One region of the Erwinia sp. genome, then DNA from elsewhere that is predicted to be linked to it. Evidence: predicted binding sites of a transcription regulator. Region 1 holds the regulator's gene; the other holds the start of a gene.
The links. The regulator Fur, encoded in region 1, represses iron uptake genes when iron is present. The targets are predictions, from matches to a motif close to ATAATAATGAGAACNACTATCAA.
Positions count from the first base shown of each region.

Region 2: fepB (Fe2+-enterobactin ABC transporter substrate-binding protein) is a predicted target of Fur. The motif match lies at 5,650-5,672, and genes of this name have one in related genera.

Region 1 is NZ_DALZCD010000180.1:1,084-8,444, reverse strand. Features, by position in the region: partial or broken gene RTK32_RS14505 (OprD family outer membrane porin) at 1-251, shown strand, start outside; gene RTK32_RS14500 (beta-N-acetylhexosaminidase) at 350-3,004, shown strand; gene fur (ferric iron uptake transcriptional regulator) at 3,066-3,509, opposite strand; gene fldA (flavodoxin FldA) at 3,858-4,388, opposite strand; gene ybfE (LexA regulated protein) at 4,529-4,810, opposite strand; gene ybfF (esterase) at 4,956-5,720, opposite strand; gene seqA (replication initiation negative regulator SeqA) at 5,957-6,514, shown strand; gene pgm (phosphoglucomutase (alpha-D-glucose-1,6-bisphosphate-dependent)) at 6,539-7,361, shown strand, end outside.
Region 2 is NZ_DALZCD010000179.1:1,231-8,591, forward strand. Features, by position in the region: gene ibaG (BolA family iron metabolism protein IbaG) at 114-368, shown strand; gene murA (UDP-N-acetylglucosamine 1-carboxyvinyltransferase) at 439-1,701, shown strand; gene RTK32_RS14435 (helix-turn-helix domain-containing protein) at 1,757-2,017, opposite strand; gene ispB (octaprenyl diphosphate synthase) at 2,314-3,285, opposite strand; gene rplU (50S ribosomal protein L21) at 3,541-3,852, shown strand; gene rpmA (50S ribosomal protein L27) at 3,868-4,125, shown strand; gene cgtA (Obg family GTPase CgtA) at 4,405-5,583, shown strand; gene fepB (Fe2+-enterobactin ABC transporter substrate-binding protein) at 5,732-6,697, shown strand; partial or broken gene RTK32_RS14465 (TonB-dependent receptor plug domain-containing protein) at 7,018-7,361, shown strand, end outside.

The sequences.
Region 1 (7,361 bases):
ATGGCTGGGATGCCCGCCCATCAACTAATCCTGCTTACGATCAAAGCCAGCGCCTCAGCGAGTCCGCCTGGAATATGGATTTACGCTATACGGTACAGCAGGGCCGCGCCAAAGACACACAGATTAACCTGCACTATACCCGTTACAAAAACCACTCTGACGTGCCGAGCTTTAGTAATGGTTACGGCAATATATTCCAGAGCGAAAAGGACGTGAAGCTGATAGTTATCGCGCCTTTCACCGTATTTTGATGCCACACGCTGCCAGGGAGTGCGGGAAAAGCGTATCGGGTAAGGGACGGTGCTTTTCCGCTACCGGTAGAACATTCTCATAGCGGACGAGGAAAGAAATGAAAAAATTAAAATTATCACTCGTGGCAACCGCGCTGCTGATGGCGATGGCCAGCGGTAGCGCGATAGCCGATCAGCACGTCGTCAATCAAATCAGCCAGTTTGGCGTTAAGTATACCGTTAACGATAACCATGCCGCGCTGCACGGCATTGATTGTGCGGCGTCAGGCGCGGACTGGGCTTCCTGTAATCGGGCAACGATTACCTTAACTAACCCCGGCGAAGCCGTTACCAGCAAAGACTGGGTCATTTGGCTGTCCAATATCCGCCAGACGCTGCGGGTGGATAATGACCAGTTCCGCATGGTGCACGTGGTGGGCGATCTGACGCGGCTGGAGCCGACCGAAAAATTTAAGGGGTTTGCCGCCGGTGAATCGGTGCAAATTCCCCTCGTTAACGAATACTGGCAGCTTTTTATCACGGACGTGATGCCACGCTGGTATGTCACCTCTGAAAACGCCCGGCCTGAAATTATCGCCAGCACGAATACGGAAAATCTGACCACGTTTGTCTCGCCAATGGATACCCACTGGAAGCGAACGGCGGACGATCGCAACGTACTGATGACGCCTGCCAGCCGCTTCGAAAAAAACAGTGATACCGTCCAGCTTGCGGCCGAAGCATTACGCGGACAGATTCTGCCGACGCCACTGCATATTACGCTGCATTCGCAAAATGCGGACTTAAGTCGGGGCGTACAGTTTGAGTTGAAAGGACTTAGCGTCGAGTCGGCGGAAGCGGTAAGAGAGCGTTTCGCTTTGCTGGGCGTGGTGGAAAACGCGCAGGGATACGTGATTAAAAGCACGCTGGCTCCCGATGCTTTCAAAGGCAACGAGGCGGTGTCCGGCGCCTACAGGCTAAGCATTCGCGACCAGCAGGCACGGATAGAAGGGTTTGACGAAGCGGGCGTCTATTATGGCATGATGTCTGTCCTGTCGCTGTTGCCGGCCAGTGGCGAACAGAAAATCGCTACGCTGGACGTCACCGATGCGCCACGTATGGCCTACCGCGGTATTTTTCTCGATATCGGGCGCAATTTCCACAGCAAAGAGGCGGTGCTGCGCCTGCTGGATCAGATGGCGGCCGTTAAGCTCAATAAATTCCATTTTCACCTGAGTGATGATGAAGGCTGGCGTATTGAAATCCCCGGCCTGCCGGAGCTGACCGAAATCGGCTCTAAACGCTGCCACGATTTGACGGAGCAGCGCTGTTTGTTGCCGCAGCTGGGATCCGGGCCCTTCGCCGACGCGCCGGGTAACGGCTATCTGACCCGCGATGATTACATTGATATCCTGCGTTATGCCAAAGCACGCGCCATTGAGGTTATCCCGGAAATCGATATGCCTGCTCACGCCAGAGCAGCGGTTATTTCTCTGGAAGCCCGCTATAAGCGGTTAATGAAGGAAGGGAAAACGGCAGAGGCAAACGAGTATCGCCTGGTCGATCCGACCGATACCTCAAACACAACATCCGTACAGTTTTACGACCGCACCAGCTACCTGAACCCCTGCCTGGATTCGTCCATGCGCTTTGTGGATAAGGTCATTAGCGAAATCCAGGCGATGCATCAGGCTGCTGGCGTGCCGTTGATCACCTGGCACTTTGGCGGCGACGAGGCAAAAAATATTTACCTGGGGCCAGGCTATACCGATGCAGCTAATCCTGAAGCAGGCAAGGGCCGTGTCGACCTGAGCAGGCAGGACAAGCCCTGGGCGAAATCGCAGGTTTGTCAGGCGCTGGTAAAATCAGGCAAGGTTGTCGATATGGATCACCTGCCCAGCTATTTTGGCAAAAAGGTCAGCGAGCGGGTGAACGCGCACGGTATTGAAAGGATGCAGGCATGGCAGGATGGCCTGAAAAAAGCGAAAGGCGCCCGGGACTTTGCCACCAAACGCATCGGCGTCAATTTCTGGGACACGCTTTTCTGGGGCGGCTTTGACAGCATTAATGACTGGGCCAACAAAGGCTATGAGGTGATCGTTTCCAATCCGGATTATCTCTATATGGATTTCCCGTACGAGGTCAATCCATTGGAAAGGGGCTATTACTGGGGGACCCGCTTCAACGACGAGCGCAAAATGTTCAGCTTTGCGCCGGATAATCTGCCACAGAATGCGGAGACATCGGTGGATCGTGACGGCAATTTCTTCGACGCTAAATCCGACAAGCCATGGCCGGGAGCCTACGGTATTTCCGCTCAGCTCTGGAGCGAAACTGTACGGACCGATGAGCAGATGGAAGGGATGATTTTCCCTCGAGTCCTGGCCGTTGCGGAGCGTGGCTGGCATCGAGCAGGCTGGGAGCAGGCTTATCAGGCCGGACGCGAATACAAAGGTGGCGAAACACAGCACGTTGATCGCGTAGCGCTCAACAAGGACTGGCAGCGCTATGCCAATCTGCTGGGACAGCGCGAGCTGGCAAAAATGGATAAAGCCGGCATCCACTATCGCTTGCCGCAGCCGGGCGCGAAAATTACCGCAGGCAAGCTGCAGGCCAATATCGCTCTGCCGGGCGTGACTATTGAGTACTCGCTTGACGGTGGCAACAGCTGGCAACGCTACCGCGATGACGCTCGCCCAACGGTTTCCGGCAAGGTATTCATTCGCGCCGTCAGCAGCGACGGCAAGCGTTTCAGTCGTGTAGAAACCCTATAATAACCACACGACAGGCAAAAAAAAACCGGTGAGCGATCACCGGTTTTTTTACTGCAACGCGTTACTTATCGTGCAGCGTCTCATCTTCACGACAGTCGCCGGTAGCACAGTGGCCGTAAAGATAGAGGCTGTGGTTGCTGAGCTTGATACCGTGTTTGGTAGCGATATCACGCTGGCGGGACTCAATAGACTCGTCGCTAAATTCGATTACCTTACCGCAGTCCAGACAGATCAGATGATCGTGATGCTGCTGCTGGGTAAGTTCAAAAACGGATTTGCCGCCTTCGAAATTATGGCGGGTAACGATCCCTGCATCGTCAAACTGGTTCAGCACGCGGTAAACGGTTGCCAGGCCAATCTCTTCGCCCATGTCGATCAGGCGTTTATACAAGTCTTCCGCACTGACATGATGGCACGCGGGTTCCTGAAGCACTTCCAGAATTTTCAGTCGAGGAAGCGTGACTTTCAGGCCGGCCTTCTTTAATGCGGTATTATTGTCAGTCATGCGGATATTGTCCTGTTACTTTGCTGGTCACTAAGTGGCTGAAAAGCCGTGAGCATCGGTCGACGCAAAAGCTGAGCGTCTCATTATAGAACCGATGCCTTGAAGAAACCACAGCGGAGATGCAAAACCATCAGGGGATGTAAGGATAAGAAGTCGTTACGTCCGGAAAAGCAAGCACCCATATACGCTGGGTTGTCAGTTCGCTCTGCCTGATTGACGGCGCCGCAGAAGCGGAGGCGGAGCAAGGCTATTGTACCGTTTTGACGGTAAAAGTTACAAATATGTATCTATTACTTCTATAGGAAAAAGCGTTGGCCCGGTGGGGGATTGCCCACCAGGCCAACGTTATCAGGCTTCGAGAATATCCTGAAGCTGCAGTTCATCCGAGATCTGCCTGACCCATTTTTCCACACGTTCGTTGGTCAGTTCTGGCTGACGATCTTCGTCGATGGCCAGGCCCAGGAAGTGGTTATCATCCGCCAGGCCTTTCGACGCTTCAAAATCATAGCCTTCGGTCGGCCAGTGACCCACGATGACCGCGCCGTTAGGTTCAATAATGTCGCGGATAGTACCCATCGCGTCACAGAAATATTCTGAGTAGTCTTCCTGATCGCCACAGCCGAACAGCGCAACCAGCTTGCCGTTGAAGTCGATCTCTTCCAGGGTAGGGAAGAAATCATCCCAGTCACACTGCGCTTCGCCGTAGTACCAGGTCGGGATGCCCAGCAGCAAAATATCAAAGGCTTCAAGGTCTTCTTTGCTGCTTTTAGCGATATCATGAACTTCAGCCACCTCGTTACCGAGCTGCTTCTGGATCATTTTTGCAATGTTTTCCGTATTGCCCGTATCGCTGCCAAAGAAAATGCCTACGATTGCCATGAGTTTAATAACCTCTTGAAACTTAATGATATGCGGCGGCTAGCCTGAAAATGTTAAGGCAATAATAGCAGACAGCTACAGGGGGATAAACGGCTAATCCGCCTGCATTTGTCGCTTTGTGCTTTACCGTTGCACGTGGTTTAGCGCTCAGGCCTGGCTAACTGCGCCATGACCATCTCTTCTATCAGCTCGCTGCGGCTCATATTACGCTGCTCGGCGAGCTGGTTCAGGGCGTCAACCGCGTCACTGTTCATTTTCAGTTCTACGCGCTTCAGCCCGCGCACTTTATCACGCTTAAGCTGGTTGCGTTTGTTAATGCGCAACTGCTCATCACGTGCCAGTGGATTAGTTTTGGGTCGTCCCGGACGACGCTCGTCTGCGAACAGATCGATCGTGGTGCGGTCCGTGTTTTCTTTTGCCATAGAATCGTGATACTGAAGGCTGGAGTTCTGATGGATTGAGCCGTTAGCGTTTGCGGCCGGTGCCGTCGACAAATTTTAGCGCGCCATCATACCCTGGCGAAAGTCGCGACGACAATTATTTAACCTTTTACTAAAACATTTGTTTTCACAGGGCAAAAAAGCGGCGGATGGCGCGCAAAACGGCATCAGGTTTCTCGGCATGCGCCCAGTGACCGGCACCGGTAATCACATGGGCGCGAGCGGCAGGGAACTGGGCCAGCAGCTCGTCACGATACGCTTCCTGCAAATAGGGCGAATGTTCACCCCGAATAAAAAGCGTGGGGTGGGGCCAGGCAGGAAGCGTTTCCCAACCGATAATCCGATCGTAATTCTGCCAGAGCGCAGACACATTAAAACGCCATTCGCCCGCCTGAAAAGATTTCAGCAGGAATTGAATCACACCTTCTTCATCCACTGTCTGTCGCATCAGTGCCGCAGCATCGTGCCGTTGGGTAATGCCTGCTTCGCTGACGGCGGCCAGCGCGGCAAAAATAACGTCGTGATGGCGTTCCCGATAGGCTACCGGCGCGATATCGATAACCACCAGCTGCCTGACGCGTGTCGGCGCGAGGGAAGCCAGCGTCATGGCGATCTTCCCGCCCATGGAATGGCCTATAATATCAACCTGCCCGACACTGAGATCGTCCAGCGTTTCCAACACGTCTTGCGCCATAGCGGCGTAGCTTATTTCATCTGACCGCGGCGAAAGCCCATGATTTCGTACGTCCAACTGAATAACGCGGCGATCCTTTTTCAGATCGCGCGCCAGCACGCCAAGGTTGTCCAGGTTGCCAAAAAGGCCGTGAATAAGCACGACGGGCACGTCAGAAACGGCTGTTTGTTCAGATTGCAGGCGGAAATTCAATTTCATGGCAAACTTCTTACAGAGGAAACGAGGGGTTAGGTTATCATAAAACAGCGATTTTCTGCCGCCGCGACCAACCCGATCTTTTTACGGCATATTCTGACTTTTGTCCGCAATCGGGGCTGGCGCTATAACCCGGCAGGATTTAACTTTATAATCCTCGTGTTAGGGCTGGTCTTTTCGCGCCTCTGTAAAACAGGTTGCTAACCGGCTCTTATCAGCAATAATCGTACTGGATCAAGATGAAAACTATTGAAGTCGACGAAGAGCTCTACCGTTATATCGCCAGCCACACTCAGCATATTGGTGAAAGCGCCTCCGACATTTTACGTCGCATGCTGAAATTTTCCGCTGGCCAGACGGCACCGAAAGCGCCTGTTGCGGCTGTGGCTGCGCCCGCGCCTGTCGCCAGCGTACAGGAAAATGGGGTGAAAGAGACGTCTCGCCCGCAGGAACGCGTTCGCGCCGTTCGCGAGCTGCTGCTGTCGGATGAATATGCGGAGCAGAAGAAAGCGGTAAATCGCTTTATGCTAATCCTGTCGACTTTATACAATCTGGATCCCAAAGCATTTGCCGCGGCCACCGAGTCATTACATGGCCGCACACGCGTCTACTTTGCAGGTAATCAGCAAACCCTGGTACAGAACGGCACCCATACCAAGCCGCAACATATTCCCGGCACGCCGTATTGGGTGATCACCAACACCAACACAGGCCGTAAACGCAGCATGATTGAACATATCATGTCGTCCATGCAGTTCCCTACGGAGCTGTCGGACAAGGTTTGCGGCACACTCTAAACACAGCGTCAGGGAGAAGCGCCAATGGCCAGTCACCCCCGTGCCGGGCAGCCAGCACAGCAGAGCGATTTGATTGACGTTGCACAATTGACTGCGCAGTATTACGTCCTGCAGCCGGAAATCGGCAACGCGGAACACGCGGTGAAATTCGGCACGTCCGGCCATCGCGGTAGCGCAGGTCGACAGAGCTTTAACGAGATGCATATTCTGGCTATCGCGCAGGCGATTGCGGAAGAGCGCAAAAAGAACGGCGTTACCGGCCCTTGCTACGTAGGCAAAGATACCCATGCGCTGTCCGAACCGGCGATCATTTCCGTACTGGAAGTGCTGGCGGCGAACGGCGTGGACGTGATTGTACAGCAGGACAACGGCTATACGCCGACCCCTGCCATTTCTAACGCGATCCTTGAGCACAACAAGGCAGGCGGCGCGCAGGCTGACGGCATCGTCATTACGCCTTCGCACAACCCGCCGGAAGATGGCGGAATTAAATACAACCCGCCAAACGGCGGCCCGGCTGATACTAACGTCACTAAAGTGGTGGAAGATCGTGCCAACCAGCTGATTAAAGACGGCCTGAAAGATGTTAAGCGCATGGCGCTGGACGAAGCCTGGGCCAGCGGCCATCTGCAGGAAAAAGATCTGATCCAGCCTTATATTGAAGGCCTGTCCCAGATCATCGATATTCCTGCTATCCAGAAAGCGGGCCTGAAAATCGGCGTCGATCCGCTTGGCGGCTCCGGCATCGCCTACTGGCAGCGTATCGCGGAATACTACAATCTCGATCTGACTATCGTTAACGATTCGGTCGATCAGACGTTCCGCTTTATGCATCTGGATAAAGATG
Region 2 (7,361 bases), on a different contig from region 1:
GTTCCTGATGAAAAAGCCTCTGCACCCGCGGAGGCTTTTTTGCCTGTTTAAGATAGCTCCGCTTTCCACTACTATGTAGGCCTGTTTATCCTCAACCGAATTTAGAAAATCCCATGGAAACTAGTGAAATTCAATCCGTGCTGATGGCCGCGCTGCCACTGCAGGAAGCTATCGTAACCGGCGATGGCAGCCACTTTCAGGTGATCGCCGTAGGCGAGATGTTTGGCGAACTGAGCCGCGTGAAAAAACAGCAGGCAATTTACGCGCCGCTGGCGGCCTATCTTGCTGACAACCGTATTCATGCGCTGTCCATCAAAACCTATACGCCGGAAGAATGGGCACGTGACCGTAAGCTGAACGGTTTTTAAGTCGCCATCTTCATCGCTCCGGGCGATGAAGAGGCCGCACTCTATAGCTGATTAATTGAGAGCAGGTTTAATGGATAAATTTCGTGTGCAGGGCCCGACCCGTTTAAGCGGGGAAGTGACCATTTCCGGTGCTAAAAACGCTGCGCTGCCGATTCTTTTCGCTGCTCTGCTGGCGTCCGATCCCGTAGAGATTCAGAATGTCCCGAAACTAAAGGACATTGATACGACTATGAAGCTGCTGAGCCAGCTGGGCGTAAAAGCAGAGCGCAACGGCTCGGTGCATCTGGATGCCAGCGACGTCAACGTCTACTGCGCGCCTTACGATCTGGTGAAAACCATGCGTGCTTCGATTTGGGCGCTTGGCCCACTGGTAGCGCGTTTCGGTCAGGGGCAGGTTTCTCTGCCCGGCGGCTGTGCTATCGGCGCGCGTCCGGTCGATCTGCATATAACCGGCCTTGAGCAGCTGGGCGCCGAGATCAAGCTGGAAGAAGGCTATGTCAAAGCATCCGTAGACGGGCGCCTGAAAGGCGCGCATATCGTGATGGATAAGGTCAGCGTAGGCGCTACCGTCACCATCATGAGCGCCGCTACGCTGGCTACCGGTACTACCGTGATTGAGAATGCCGCTCGCGAGCCGGAAATCGTTGATACGGCGAACTTCCTGAACACGCTGGGCGCAAAAATTACCGGCGCTGGTAGCGATCGCATCACTATCGAAGGCGTCGAGCGCCTCGGCGGCGGTGTTTACCGTGTGTTGCCAGATCGTATTGAAACCGGCACTTTCCTGATTGCCGCGGCGATTTCGGGCGGCAAAGTTATCTGCCGCGACACGCAGCCAGCTACGCTGGATGCGGTACTGGCTAAGCTGCGCGAAGCGGGAGCCGATATCGAAACCGGTGACGACTGGATCAGTCTGGATATGCACGGCAAGCGGCCAAAAGCGGTCAACTTCCGTACCGCACCGCATCCCGGTTTCCCGACCGATATGCAGGCGCAGTTCAGCCTGCTGAATCTGGTGGCGGAAGGCACTGGTGTGATCACCGAAACCATTTTCGAGAACCGCTTTATGCATGTGCCGGAGCTGATCCGCATGGGCGCACACGCGGAAATCGAAAGCAACACGGCGATCTGTCACGGCGTGGAAAAATTATCGGGCGCTCAGGTTATGGCTACCGATCTGCGCGCCTCAGCAAGCCTGGTACTGGCTGGCTGCATTGCGGAAGGCACTACGATTGTGGATCGTATCTACCATATTGACCGTGGTTATGAGCATATCGAAGACAAGCTGAGAGCATTAGGCGCTAACATTGAGCGCGTAAGCGGCGAAGAATAGCGTAACCGCGCACGGTAAGTTGCTGTAGGGGCGGTAGATATCTACCGCCTTTCTTTTATGAGCGAATTAGCTTCTTGCGATCGAGCAGGCTATGGGTCACTGGGTCGTAGTAGCGGCTGGGCCAAATTTCGGCCGGATGGATGTTAAGCGCATTGGCAATAATCCATTCACCTTTAGGCCAGGGCCTGAACAGCGCGTTTGCGAGCGTTGACGAGCTTAGTCCGGCTTCCCGTGACACCTGGGCCATCGTCGTGCCTCTCTTTTTCAGACCTGCAATAATATCCGCGTTATGCCAGTCGGCTTTCTTTTCCAGCATCTGCTTTTCCTCCATGGTCGCATCGCTTTTTCTGGAAACGTCAGAACGCAGTATTGCCGTCGCTACGGCATTGATTGCGAACTTAATCAGAATATTTAATAGGTTAATCATTAAATATTGCAGCCAGATTTATAGCAATAATTGGCAATATATTTCCAATAATATTTAAGCGGCGTTTTGTTTTTGAGGCGTAATGCGCAAAAGTTACGTAATAGCGTGATGCATTACATTACAAAAAGGGATCCAGAAAGCGGAACAGGCAAGGAAAAGAAAGCGCGGCTGACCGCGCTTTGGGATTAAAATTCGCGTTGAACAGACATATGGGCCAGCGCTTCCAGCGCGCTTCGCCAGGGGGATTCTGGTAACACATTCAGACAGGCAATCGCCTTATCGGCTTCGCGTTCTGCCGATTCGCGCGTCCAGGCCAGCGAGCCGCATTGATGCATGGTTTCCAGTACCGGTTCCAGCAGGTGGCGGCCGTTACCTTGTTCAATCGCACCCCGGATCATGGCGGTTTGTTCTGGCGTACCGTTACGCATGGCGTGCAGCAGCGGTAGGGTAGGTTTGCCTTCGCTGAGATCGTCGCCAACGTTTTTCCCCAACGTTTTACCGTCGGCGCTGTAATCAAGAAGATCGTCGATAAGTTGGAAAGCGGTGCCGATATAGCGGCCATAATCCTGCAACGCCTTTTCCTGCTCCGGCGTGGCCTCAGCAAGAATAGCGGAAGATTGCGCTGCGGCTTCAAACAGGCGAGCCGTTTTACTGTAAATCACCCGCATATAGCTTTCTTCAGTAATATCAGGGTCATTGCAGTTCATCAGCTGCAAGACTTCGCCTTCTGCTATGACGTTAACCGCTTCAGACATCAGCTCCAGCACTCGCAGAGAGCCAATGCTGGTCATCATCTGGAAAGCGCGCGTATAGATAAAATCACCGACCAGCACGCTGGCAGCGTTACCGAAAGCGGCATTGGCGGTGGCTTTCCCACGGCGCATATCCGATTCATCCACCACATCGTCGTGCAGAAGGGTGGCCGTATGAATGAATTCTATCAGCGCTGCTACGGTAACGTGTTGTTTACCTGAGTAATTAAGCGCACGTGCGGCCAAAACGGCGATCGTCGGACGGATGCGCTTGCCTCCACCGCTAATGATGTAGTAACCCAGCTGATTGATGAGGGAAACCTCAGAATTCAACTGCTCGAGTATGGTTGCGTTGACGTCCGCCATGTCTTGCGCGGTGAGTTCGTTTATCTGTTCTAAGTTCATCAGTCTTTTCAGCTATTGCCCACTATGCGGCTAATGATAAGCGTCTTTACCCGTGCCTGCGGCATGTAATGTATAACAGATTGTACTTGAAAATGACGACTGTGAAACATTTGCCTGTGCTTTGCGTTTTTTTTCTGCAATACCCGTTATCAGGCACTTGTCATCGCGTGCGAAGTTGCGTAGAATTCGCGCCCTATTGTGAATATTTATAGCGCAGCCTGAACTCAAGACGGCAAGCGCGAGAGCGGAGTTTATATGTACGCGGTTTTCCAAAGTGGTGGTAAACAACACCGAGTGAGCGAAGGTCAGACCGTTCGCCTGGAAAAGCTGGACATCGCAACCGGCGAAACGATTGAATTCGACCAGGTTCTGATGATTGCCAACGGCGAAGAAGTTACGATCGGCGCACCTTTAGTTTCAGGCGGCGTGATCAAAGCAGAAATCATTGCTCACGGTCGTGGCGACAAAATTAAGATTGTTAAGTTTCGTCGTCGTAAACACTACCGTAAGCAGCAGGGTCACCGTCAGTGGTTCACTGATGTGAAGATCACTGGCATCAGCGCCTAAGAGGAGATCTGACAAATGGCACATAAAAAGGCTGGCGGTTCCACTCGAAATGGCCGCGATTCCAACGCAAAACGCCTGGGTGTTAAGCGTTTCGGTGGCGAAAGCGTTCTGGCAGGTAGCATCATCGTTCGTCAGCGTGGCACCAAATTCCACGCGGGCACCAACGTAGGCTGCGGCCGTGACCACACCCTGTTTGCTACGGCAAACGGCAAGGTCCTGTTTGAAGTGAAAGGCCCGAACAACCGTAAATACATCAGCATCGTTGCTGAGTAAGGTTTTCGTGCCTGAAGGCGGTACCTGATACCGCTTTCAGCAGCGAATCAAAAAGCCCCGCTATGATTGCGGGGCTTTTTACATTCTGCCTCTGGCGCGCCAATCAGGTTGCCAGTAAAACCCTTTGCTGTACACTTTGTATTCAGCTGCATGATGTCTTAAGGCGATCCCCTGTCTGGAAATGACGCGAGGGCTGCGCCCCGGACAGCCGTCATAAGGCCTGCGAGCCGCGACGGATCATCCTGCCAGCAGCGGGCAAATGATTTACGGAGAAGTAACATGAAGTTTGTTGATGAAGCGACGATCCTCGTTGCTGCGGGTGATGGCGGCAATGGCTGCGTCAGTTTCCGTCGTGAAAAATATATTCCCAGGGGCGGCCCGGATGGCGGCGACGGTGGTGATGGCGGTGACGTCTATATGCAGGCCGACGAGAACCTGAATACCCTTATCGATTATCGCTTTGAAAAATCTTTCCGTGCCGAGCGCGGGCAAAACGGCCAGAGCCGCGACTGCACCGGTAAGCGCGGTAAAGATATTATTATCAAAGTGCCGGTGGGCACCCGCATCATCGATCAGGGCACTGGCGAAACGCTGGGCGATATGATGAAGCATGGTCAGCAGCAAATGGTCGCTAAAGGCGGCTGGCATGGCCTGGGCAATACCCGCTTTAAATCTTCCGTTAACCGTACGCCTCGTCAGAAAACGATGGGAACGCCGGGCGAGAAGCGCGACCTTCAGCTGGAACTGATGCTGCTGGCCGATGTAGGGATGCTGGGCTTGCCGAATGCGGGCAAATCTACTTTTATCCGCGCCGTTTCCGCGGCTAAGCCTAAAGTGGCGGACTATCCGTTTACCACCCTGGTGCCAAGCCTGGGCGTGGTGCGTATGGACAGCGAGCAGAGCTTTGTCGTGGCCGATATTCCGGGCCTGATTGAAGGCGCTTCTGACGGGGCGGGTCTGGGTATCCGTTTCCTTAAGCACCTGGAACGCTGCCGCGTACTGCTGCACACCATTGACCTGGCGCCAATTGATGAAACCGATCCGGTAGAAAATGCCCGCATCATCCTGGGCGAGCTGGAAAAATACAGCGAGAAGCTTTTCAATAAGCCTCGCTGGCTGGTTTTCAACAAGGTTGACTTGCTGGATCAGGAAGAAGCGGAATCCCGTGCGAAAGCCATTGCCGACGCGCTGGGCTGGACGGATAAATACTATCTGATCTCGGCCGCCAACCGCGTTGGCGTCACGCCGCTGTGCTGGGACGTGATGTCCTTCCTGAATGCCCATCCAAAAGAGGCTGAAGTCGAAGAGAAGCAGCCGGAAAAAGTCGAGTTCATGTGGGACGACTATCATCGCCAGCAGCTGGAAGAAGCTGAAACGGCGGTGGAAGAAGACGACGACTGGGATGACGACTGGGATGATGAAGACGACGAAGGCGTCGAAATCATCTACCAGCGTTAATCCGCAAAGGGCGCCAAATGGCGCCCTTTCTGTTGCGGCAAACAGGGGCGTAATTATTCCTTCCCGATAAGAAAGATAATCATTATCATCTTCTCTATCCGATTCTTTGCAAAGCCTCACGCTTTGCTCCGTCTGAATGAGTTGACCCATGCGTACTCCCACTCTGCGAATCTTTTCCCTGATCCTTGCTGTCTCGCTGCTGTCGATTGGTTCAACTCGTGCCGAAGAAGGCTGGCCGCGGCATCTTCCCGGCATTAAGGGCGAGATAGTGTTAAAGAAGCAGCCTGAACGGATCCTTTCTACCAGCGTCACGCTGACCGGCTCGCTGCTGGCAATAGGGGCACCGGTTATCGCCAGCGGAGCCACTCTGCCCGGTCACCGTATCGCCGACGACCAGGGGTTTTTTCGCCAGTGGGGAAAAGTGGCGGCAGAAAAAGGGGTGAAGCGGCTTTATAGCGGTGAACCTAATCTTGAAGCGATTGCTGCCGAAAATCCGGATCTGATTATCGTCAGCGCCACCGGTAACGACTCGGCGCTGCCGTTCTATGACCGCCTGGCCGCACTGGCGCCGACGCTGGTCGTTAACTATGACGATAAAAGCTGGCAGGAAGTTGAACGCGTGCTGGCGCAGGCTACGGGTAAAGAGGCGGAGGCGGAAGCTTCCATTCAGCGCTACGCCCGGCGTGAGCAAGAGGTCAAAGCGAAACTAAAATTGCCCCCGCAGCCCGTCTCCGCGCTGGTCTACAATCCTGCTATTCATTTGGTCAATCTTTGGACCCCGGCATCTGCTCAGGGAAAATTGCTGGCATCGCTTGGCTTTACCCTGGCAGAACCGACAGCCGTGCTACGCCAGGCGAGCCAACGTCTTAAGCGCCGGGACATTATCCCGGTAAGCGGGGAAAACCTGGTCACGGGTCTGACGGGACAGTCGATCCTGCTGTTCGCCGCAGGCGATAAAGCGCAAGCAGCGCTGCTGGCCGAGCCGCTGGTAGCCCATTCCCCGGCGGTGCGAAATAAGCAGGTTTATACGTTGGGCGAAGAGAGTTTCCGACTGGATTACTACAGTGCCAATAACGTACTGACTCGCCTGGAGCAGCTTTTTTCAGACAAATAGTTTTCTCGTGCCTTGGCATCCGTGAAGGCACCGTTCTTTTTCCGATCTGCTCTCTCCTGTTATCAATCCCCCTAAATGATAATGAGACAAATAATCAAATTGATAATTGTTTTCATTTGAAATAATGTATGACCGCCAGGTCAGGGATGGACGTACCTGTTGCCTGCCAGGCGTAGGCGGACGATACCAGTTCCGCCTGTTTACTCATCTATTTGCCTCTGTAGAGACTGGCGGAGGCGAATCTACAGGGAATGAGAAAGTTGAATAAATTATCAAAACTCTCACTGACGGTTTTGCTTGGGCTGGGTGCAATCGCCGCCATGGCGGACGACACTACAAGGACGAAGGCCACTCCCGGCGATGCGGGGGATGCAGAAGGCGGAACTATCATGGTGACGGCGGAGCAGCAAAATTTGCAGGCGCCGGGCGTGTCCACTATTACTGCCGACGAAATCAAAAAACGGCCTCTTTCACGCGATCTTTCTGAAATTATCCGCACCATGCCGGGTGTTAACCTTACCGGCAACTCTACCAGCGGACAGCGCGGCAATGGCCGTCAGATTGATATTCGCGGTATGGGGCCCGAAAATACGCTGATCCTGATCGACGGAATGCCGGTTGCCAGCCGTAACTCGGTGCGCCTTGGCTGGCGCGGCGAACGCGA